DNA from 2 places in the Vogesella sp. AC12 genome. Region 2 is predicted to be linked to the other one. Evidence: predicted binding sites of a transcription regulator. Region 2 holds the regulator's gene; the other holds the start of a gene.
What was found. Region 2 encodes FNR, which switches genes on or off when oxygen is low (the NO sensors DNR and NnrR bind a similar motif). Its sites were predicted from a motif close to TTGATNNNNATCAA; they were not measured.
Positions count from the first base shown of each region.

Region 1: the regulator FNR is predicted to act here: its motif matches at 1,680-1,693, upstream of NOM55_RS00760 (hemerythrin domain-containing protein).

Region 1 is NZ_JANFNU010000001.1:129,640-134,044, reverse strand. It holds gene NOM55_RS00770 (hypothetical protein) at 1-977, opposite strand, end outside; gene NOM55_RS00765 (DUF2249 domain-containing protein) at 986-1,201, opposite strand; gene NOM55_RS00760 (hemerythrin domain-containing protein) at 1,188-1,625, opposite strand; gene NOM55_RS00755 (MarR family transcriptional regulator) at 1,789-2,298, shown strand; gene NOM55_RS00750 (efflux transporter outer membrane subunit) at 2,424-3,830, shown strand; gene NOM55_RS00745 (HlyD family efflux transporter periplasmic adaptor subunit) at 3,850-4,405, shown strand, end outside.
Region 2 is NZ_JANFNU010000002.1:289,420-293,824, reverse strand. It holds gene NOM55_RS05220 (hypothetical protein) at 1-284, shown strand, start outside; gene hemN (oxygen-independent coproporphyrinogen III oxidase) at 435-1,844, opposite strand; gene fnr (fumarate/nitrate reduction transcriptional regulator Fnr) at 1,956-2,702, shown strand; gene NOM55_RS05205 (iron-siderophore ABC transporter substrate-binding protein) at 2,767-3,684, opposite strand; gene fhuB (Fe(3+)-hydroxamate ABC transporter permease FhuB) at 3,684-4,405, opposite strand, start outside.

The DNA of each region.
Region 1 (4,405 bases), on a different contig from region 2:
AGGAAGGGCACGATGCGGTACAGCATGCCGACCACCAGCGTCAGCGCGAAACCGCCGAGCAGGCACCACGCCAGCGCGCGCGCCAGCCACGGCGTGCTGCCCTGCCATGCCAGCAGCGGCAGCAGTGCCGCCAGCAAGGCCAAGAGCGCAAACGCCAGCCACCAGTACGGCAGCAGCCACTCCTGCGGCCGCCGGCTGGTGCGCAACAGCCGCAGGCTGAGCACGGCAAACAGCGCCAGCGGCAGCCACGCCAGCCACCACCACGACCACTGCGGTTGCCACAGCAAACCGCCCGCGCCGGCCAGCAAGGCCAGCAGCCACAGCGTGGCGCCGTGGCGCTGCCACCAGCCGGGATAGGCCGGCGTCAGCAGGAACATCGGCGCAATCACCTGCGCCACCGCCATCACCAGCAGCAACACCCAGCCCTGCGCCGCCAGCCGGTGCAGTGGCAACAGGCTCAGCAACGGCCACGGCCGGCCCCAACCCAGCACCGCCAGCATCGACAGGCCCAGCAGCAGGGTCAGCAGTAAAAGGCCGAGGGCCAGGCGCAGGCCGCGGCTGCTGCCGTCCGCCGCCGGGCTGCGCCACAGCCCGTACAGCAGGCCCGACAGCGCGGCGGCCAGCAGCGCAAACAGCACGCTGGCCAGCTGCAGCCACGGCGGCGCCAGCCCCTGATAAAAGCCCCAGCACAGGCTGGCGGTGGCCAGCTGCCACAGGCTCCACACCCCCAGCCGCCACCACGTTGGCCGCAGGCAAGGCACGCCGGACACCACCGCCACCATCTGCAGCAAAGCGCCCAGCATGGCGTTGCCGAGCACGCCCAGCGCCAGCAGGTGCAGCGGCAGCAGCAGGCTCAGCGACGGATAGTCGTTGTCGGTCCGCAGCAGGCTGGCCGCCAGCGGCAGCAGCCAGAACGCCGCCGCCAAAAAATAACGCACCGGCAGCGAAAGCGGCGGTGCGCGGTCAAAACTGGGCATGGCCTGCATCAGGGCAGCACCAGCTTCAGCACCACCCCGCTCATGTCCGGCAGCATTTCACTGTCAAAACTGACCTTGCGCTGCTGCAGCAGCGGGATCAGCGGCCCGGGGAAGTGTGGCAGCACATAGGCCAGCTGCTGGCCGCTGCTGCCGTTGTCGACGTCGTCGAGAATGATTTCCATCGGTTCCGGCGGCACCAGGCCGCGCAAATCACGGGGTGACATGGCGTAGCTCCTGCAACAGGGCGGCGGCATCCGGAATCCGGCTGTCGCACATTGGGTAGAGGATATTTTCCTCCTTCATATTGTGCTGCTGCATCAGTACCAGCAAGGTGTCGCAGGTGGCGGCCACGCCGCGGGCGTCGCGCTGCAGCAGATCGCGGTTGAGGTCTTCCATCAGCTCTCGCATCTGTTCGTGCTCGTAGCGCATCACCGCGGTCGGCCCGCCGCGCATGCCGGTGGCCGCTTCCAGCGCCTGGAACAGCCGGTTTTCCTCGTCGGCAAAGTGCTGCGCCATTTCCTCGCAAAAGCTGGCGCACAGCGCATCGGCGCCGGCCCAGTCCTGCTGGCGCACCGCCTGCTCCAGCGCGGCAAATGAGTCGTCGCAGTGGCGGTGCACCGCGCTCAGGTGGGTTGTCAGGTTCATCATCAGGCTCCGGTGGGGTGTTGCCGACAGTATTGCCGCGGCGCAGCACACGGCTGAATGATGCCGATCAAGAAACCCGCGCCCTGTCAGCCGCCTCAGGGCAGCACCGGCGCCGCGAGCTGAATTCCATCTTGAACCAAATAGTAACGCACGTTATCATTACCCAATGAAAGCACCTGCCTGCGGCCACAGCTTTGCGGCCACCGAACACGCCATCGACACCATCGCCCGCCGCCTGCCCGGCAGCCCGCGCGAAGAGGTGACCCTCACCCGTCTGCTGCTGCACATCCAGCCGCTGTTGCTGGGCTACTTCAACCAGTCGCTGGCGGTGCACGACATGAACGAAACCACCTGGATGGCGCTGATGGTGCTGTACGCGCGACCGGAAGAACGGCTGATGCCGTCCGAGCTGTCCGATGCGCTGGCGTTTTCGCGCACCAATGCCACCCGGGTGGTGGACGATCTGGTGAACCGCGGCCTGATCCGGCGCCAGCCCTGCAGCGTCGACCGCCGCCGCACCTATCTGGAGCTGACCGACAGCGGCCTCGCCTTCATCGAGCAGGTGATGCCGGAGCAGCGGCAGCAGGTGCGCGAGCTGTGGGCCGTGTTCAGCGGCGAGGAGCGTGCACAGCTGGAAGCGCTGCTGCGCAAGCTGATGCAGCAGCTCGGCGGCTAAGCGCCAGCCCCCACTATCCGAATCAGCGCAAGGTTGGCCGCAAGCCTCACGGCATTGCCGCCAGCCACCCCAATCCGCCCCCGGCGGTTTTTTTCGACACAAGTAGTCACGCAGGTGACAATCAAATGAGAAACTACAACACCACGTTACTGCCCGTCAGCGCCTTGCTGGCACTGCTGGCCGTGTCCGGCTGCGCCACCCCGGCGGTGGCCCCGCTGCAAAGCCAGCCGCTGACCCCGGCCGCGCTGGCGGTCAGCGAAGCCGTCACCCCCTTTGCCGCCGACTGGTGGCGCGCGCTGAATGACGCCAGCCTCGAGCAGCTGCTGGCGCAGGCGCTGCGCAGCAATCCGGGGCTGGACGCCGCCGACGCCCGTCTGCGCGCCGCGCGCGCCGGCATTGCCAGCGTCGCCAGCAACGACGGCCTGAAGGTCAACGGCAACCTCGGCGCCAGCCGCGCGCGCACCTCGGAATTCGACGCGCTGCCCCCGGCGATGCTCGGCCAGTGGACCACGCTGCAGACGGTGTCCGCCGATTTCAGCTACCGCTTCGACTTCTGGGGCAAGACCCGCGCCCAGCTCGCCGCCGCCCGTGGCCAGGCCCGCGCCGCCGAGCTGGAAGCCAGCGACGCGCGCCAGAGCGTGGCCTACGCGCTGGTCGGCAGCTATCTGGAATGGCGCGGCGCGCAGGCCGCCCTGACGCTGCTGCAGCAAGACCGGCAGCAGGCTGCCAGCCTGCTGCAAAACGCCGAACAGCGCGTCAAGCACGGTCTGGCGCAGCCGGACGAGGTGCTGCAGGCACGCGCCCAGCTGGCCGACAGCGACGAGCGACTGCTGCGCGGCGAGCAGCGCATCAGCGCCGCCGCCCACGCCCTCGCAGCGCTCAGCGCCCAGCCGCAGGCCGCCATCGACGCGCTGCCCGCCGCCGCGCTGCCGCAGTGGACGCTGGACACCGCGCCGCTGCACAGCGGCCAGCTGGGCCTGCGCGCCGACGTGCAGGCGGCGCGGGAACGGGTGGAGGCCAGCCGCGGCAACGTCGCCGCGGCGCGTGCCGACTTCTATCCCGATGTCCGCCTCAACCTGATGGCCGGGCTGTCGGCGCAGGAGCTGGGCGACCTGTTCAGCCCCGGCGCGCGCGTGCTGCGACTGGCGCCGGCGCTGACACTGCCGCTGTTCAGCAACGGCGAGCTGAACGCGCGCCTCGACAGCCGCAGCGCCGAGCTGGAGGCCGCCATCGCCAGCTACAACCAGACGCTGCTGAACGCGATCCGCGACACCGCCGACCACAGCAGCCAGCTGGCACGACTGCGCCAGGCCGAGGCCGCCAAGCAGCAGACGCTGCTCGCCCGCCGCGACAGCGTCGCCAAGGTGCAAAGCCGTGCCAGCGCCGGTCTGGCCACCCCCGCCAGCCTGCTGGCGGAGCAGCGCCAGCTGACCCAGGCCAGCCTCGCCGCGCTCGAACTCCACACCCAGCGCCTGCAAAGCCAGGCCGCCCTGATCCGCACGCTGGGCACCGCCCCGGCGGCCACCCGCTGAATTCCGGAGCAAGAAGATAATGGATAACACCACCCCGACTACCGCCCCCAATACCGCCCGCCGCACCGCCCTCACCCGCCTGAGCGTGGCGCTGGCCATCGCCGGCCTCGCCGCCGGTGCTTACTGGTTCCTTGCGCTGCGCCACCACCAGGCCACCGACGACGCCTACGTCGCCGGCAACCTGATCCCGGTATCGTCGCAAGTGGCCGGCAGCATCGTCGCCATCCACGCCGACGACACCCAGAGCGTCAAGGCCGGCGACCTGTTGCTGACACTGGACCGCAACGACGCACAGCTGGCCTACGCCCGCGCCGCGGCCGAACTGGCGCAGGCGGTGCGCCAGACGCGGCAGCTGATCTCGGTCAGCGGCAAGTCCGACGCGCTGGTGGCGCAGCGCGCGGCCGATGTCGCCCGTGCAGAGGCCGACGTCGCCCGCGCCAGCGGCGATCTGGCGCGCCGCGAGGCCGCCGCCCGCGATCAGGCCATCGCCGGTGAAGAACTTCAGCACGCCCGCGACGCGGCCAACAGTGCCCGCCTCGCGCTGAGCGCTGCCCGCGCCGCGCTGAAGGTCGGAG
Region 2 (4,405 bases):
TGGGGATGGGGTTGGAAGAAATAGACTGGGGCTGTAGTGTAACGGTGGCCCCCAATAGCAGCGTGTTGCTGGAAGCCAGCGCCTATCAGGTGTTTCGCCTGGATATGGCAATGCCGATAGGTAGTCCGGTGACGCCCACGCCACCCAATGCCTGGCAGATTCCCCTTGGCAGCAAGGCGCTACTCTCGTTCTCAGCCTCGGGCATCGGAACGCTGACGTTCGGAACCGGCAACCAGGCACAACAAGCCAACCCAGAGCATGATCAACACGCCGCCAAGTCTTGAAAAACAAGCCAGGCGCACTTCCCTGCCCCCATCCGGCTCAAATGGATGACAGGCTCTAGCGCCCGCGCCGCCGCCGGCATAAAAAAAGGTTGGCCGCATCGCTGCGGCCAACCTTGTGTGCCTGTCGTCCCGCCGCCCGTGCGGCGCGCGTCAGATGGTTTTCGAATAGCGCGCGCCGGTTTCGCGCTCGCGCAGGTGGCGGTCGAACGCCATCGCGATATTGCGGATCAGGAAGCGGCCCTTCGGCTCCACCATCAGGAAGTCGCCGTCGAAGTGCAGCAGCCCCATCTGCTGGAACTCGCGGATCTTCGGCAGTTCGTCGGCGAAGTAGTCGGCAAAATTGATGGCGAAGGTCTGCTCGATCGCCTCCACCGACAGCGAGAAGCGGCACATTAGCGCCTGGATCACGCTGCGGCGCAGGATGTCGTCCTGAGTCAGCGTCATGCCGCGCATCACCGGCAGGTGGCCGGCGTCCAGCGCAGCGTAGTAGGCGTCGATGTCTTTTTCATTCTGCGAGTAACAGGGGCCGACCTTGCCGATCGACGACACGCCGAAGCCGATCATGTCGCAATCGGCGTGGGTGGAGTAGCCCTGGAAGTTGCGCTGCAGGCGGCCCTGCTCCAGCGCGCGCGTCAGCTCGTCACCGGGCTTGGCGAAGTGGTCCATGCCGATGAACACGTAACCGGCGTCGCTCAGCTGCTGTACCGAGTTCTGCAGGATGTCGAGCTTGGTGGCGCTGGACGGCAGATCGGCCTCGTTGATGCGGCGCTGCGGCTTGAACACGGTCGGCAGGTGCGCGTAGTTGTACAGCGCGATACGGTCCGGCGACATCGCGATCACCTTGTTGACGGTGCTTTCCAGCGAGTGCGCGCTCTGCAGCGGCAGGCCGTAGATCAGGTCCACGCTCACCGACTTGAAGCCGGCCTCGCGCGCGGCGTCGATCACCAGCCGGGTTTCCGCCTCGCTCTGGATGCGGTTCACCGCCTGCTGCACCGCCGGATCGAAATCCTGGATGCCGACGCTCATGCGGTTGAAACCGAGACGGCCCAGGTGCAGCACGGTGTCGCGGCCAACCTTGCGCGGGTCGATCTCGATCGAGAACTCGCCTTCCGGCAGCAGCTCGAAGTAGCGGTTGATGACGCCCATCACCCGGTCCAGCTGCGCATCGGACAGGAAGGTCGGTGTGCCGCCGCCGAAATGCAGCTGGATCACCTTCTCGCGACAGCCGAGTTTTTCCGCCACCAGCGCGATTTCCTTTTCCAGGTAGTCGAGGTAGGCGTCGGCACGGCTCTTGTCCTTGGTGATGATCTTGTTGCAGCCGCAGTAGTAGCAGATGGTGTTGCAGAACGGGATGTGCACGTACAGCGAAATGCCGCGATGGTTTGCCCCAATGGCGCGCTGCGCCAGGCAATGTTCATAATCATTCACCCCGAAACCGGCGTGAAAACGGTCGGCAGTCGGATAGGAGGTGTAACGCGGACCGGACCCTTCCAGTGTTTCGATCAGGGTCCGGTCGAAAACACATTGGGTCGGGATAAATGCAGAATGAGCAGCCATCATATATTTTGATTGGAAATCTGGTGGGGGACTGGTAAATTTGCGCAATTACGCCTTGATCTGCATTGACGCTCATCAAGCAAGCTCATCTGTCCCTGGAAATCGACTCTCGGTATGAACGATCTGTCCTCCCCCCTGCATTCGCTGAAAGTCACTTGTTCCAACTGCAGCCTGCGTGAATTGTGCCTGCCGGTGGGGCTAAACCGTGACGAGATGGCCCAGCTGGATGCCGTTATCCGTCAGAGCCGCCGTTTCAAGCGCGGTGAATACCTGTTCCGCAGCGGAGAAGGTTTCCGTTCTTTATACGCGGTGCGCACCGGCTATTTCAAGACCTGCGTTTCCAGCCAGGACGGCCGCGAACAGGTTACCGGTTTCCACATGTCCGGCGAGCTGATGGGGCTGGACGGCATTTCCTCCAACACCCACGGTTGCGACGCCATCGCGCTGGAGGACAGCGAGGTGTGCGAGCTGCCGTTCAGCCGCATGGAAAGCCTGGGACGCGACATCCCCAGCCTGCAACACCACTTCTTCCGCCTGATGAGCCGCGAAATCGTGCGCGACCAGTCGGTGATGCTGCTGCTGGGCAATATGAAGGCGGAAGAACGCCTCGCCGCCTTCCTGCTCAACCTGTCGCAGCGCCTGGCCAGCCGCGGCTTTGCCGCCAACGATTTCATCCTGCGCATGAGCCGCGAGGAAATCGGCAGCTTCCTCGGCCTGAAACTGGAAACCGTCAGCCGCACGCTGTCGAAATTCCAGCAGCAGGGCTGGATCCTGGTCGATCACAAGCACATCCAGCTGGTCCGCCCGGAAGAGCTGAAGGCCCTGGTGGCCGGCTGCTCGCAGGCCAACAGCGCCGGCTAAGCCCGCCGCGTGACCCAATAAAAAAGCCCGGACTTGCTCCGGGCTTTTTGCTTGTCACCGCCGGCTAGCGCGCACCATGCGGCAGCCGCAGCAGCGCGTCGCTCATCGCCTCGGCCAGGTAGTACAGCGAGAAGATGCCGCCGTAGCTCCAGGTGGCGCGCACCGCGCCGAAGCGGCCGCGCTGCACGAAAGGCATCGCCCGCCACAACGGGGTGCCGAACAGCTTGCCGGCCTGCTCGAACGGCTGCTGGTACAGCACCACGCTGTCGCGCAGCTGCCCCAGCTGCACCACCTGCTGCTGCGTCACCCCCCAGATCGACGCCGCCGGCTGCGGCGTGCCGGCGATGCCCAGCCGCTGCAGCGCGTGCAGCGGCATCGAGTTGCTGCCGTACACGTACACCACCGCCGGGCTGGCAAAACGGATCACGTCCACCCGCGGCAGCTGCGTGCCGAAGCGCTGCTGCAGCCGGCCGCGCAGGCGGGCAAAGCCCTGCTCCATGCCGGTCAGCCGCCGCTCGGCCAGCGCCGTGCGCCCGAACAGCCCGGCCAGCTGCAGGTAGATGTCACGCGCCACCTGCGCGTTGTCGTGATCGTGACGGTAGGCGTCGAAGTACAGCACCGGGGCGATGCGCGCCAGTTGCGGCCGCATGTCCAGTAGGCTGGGGCTGATGATGATCAGGTCCGGCTTCAGGCTGGCCAGCAGCTCCAGGTTGGGCTCCAGCCGACCGCCGGCCGGCAGCGTGGTAGATGGCAAGGTTGGCCGCACCACCCACTTGCGATAGTCGTCGGCATCGGCTACCGCCAACGGCGTAATGCCCAACTCCAGCAACTGTTCGGCGGCCTCCCAGCTCAGCGCCACCACCCGCTGCGGCGAGCGTGCAAAATGATGCACGCCGTCGCTGTCGCGCACGGTCAGCGCCGCCGCCAGTCCAGACCACAGCAGCAACGCTGCGGCCAACGTTGTCCAGACTGCCCGCGCCATTACGCCCTCCCCCGGCGCAAACGCTGCGCCAGCAACAACAAGATGAAATACGCCCCGCACAGCACCGAGGCCAGGATGCCGACCGGCACCTGCAGCGGGAAGATCAGCACCCGCCCCAGCCAGTCCGCCACCAGCAGCAGCACGCTGCCCAGCAGCGCCGCCAGCAGCAGCTGCTGCAGCACGCGGCGCGCGCCGAGCATGGCGGCGATATGCGGTGCCAGCAGGCCGAGAAAGCCAACCGGCCCCAGCACGCTGGTGACCAGCGCGGTCAGCAGCGCCACCAGTGTCAGCCACGTCAGCCGGCTGCGTGCCAAGTGCAGGCCGCGCCCTTGCGCCACACCGTCGCCAATGCTCAATAGCGTCAGCGCACGTTGGCCGCACAGCGCCAGCGCGCCCAGCAGCAGCACGCCGCCGCTGAGCAGCAGCGCCTGCTCTCCCGATACGCGATAGGTGGAGCCGGCCAGCCAGCCGAGGATGGCGAAGCTATCCGCCGTGCCGCGCGCCAGCGCGAACTGCAGCACCGCCTCCAGCAAGGCCGCCAGCGAGATGCCGACCAGCGCCATCATCCCCGGCGCGTACTGCTGACGCCGCCCCAGCCACAGCAGCAGGCCCAGCACCGCCAGGCTGCCGCCAAAGGCCATCAGCGGCCCGCCCTGCTGCAGCGGCCGCCCCAGCCACAGGCTGGCCGCCAGCAATGCCAGCGTGGCGCCGGCCGACAGCC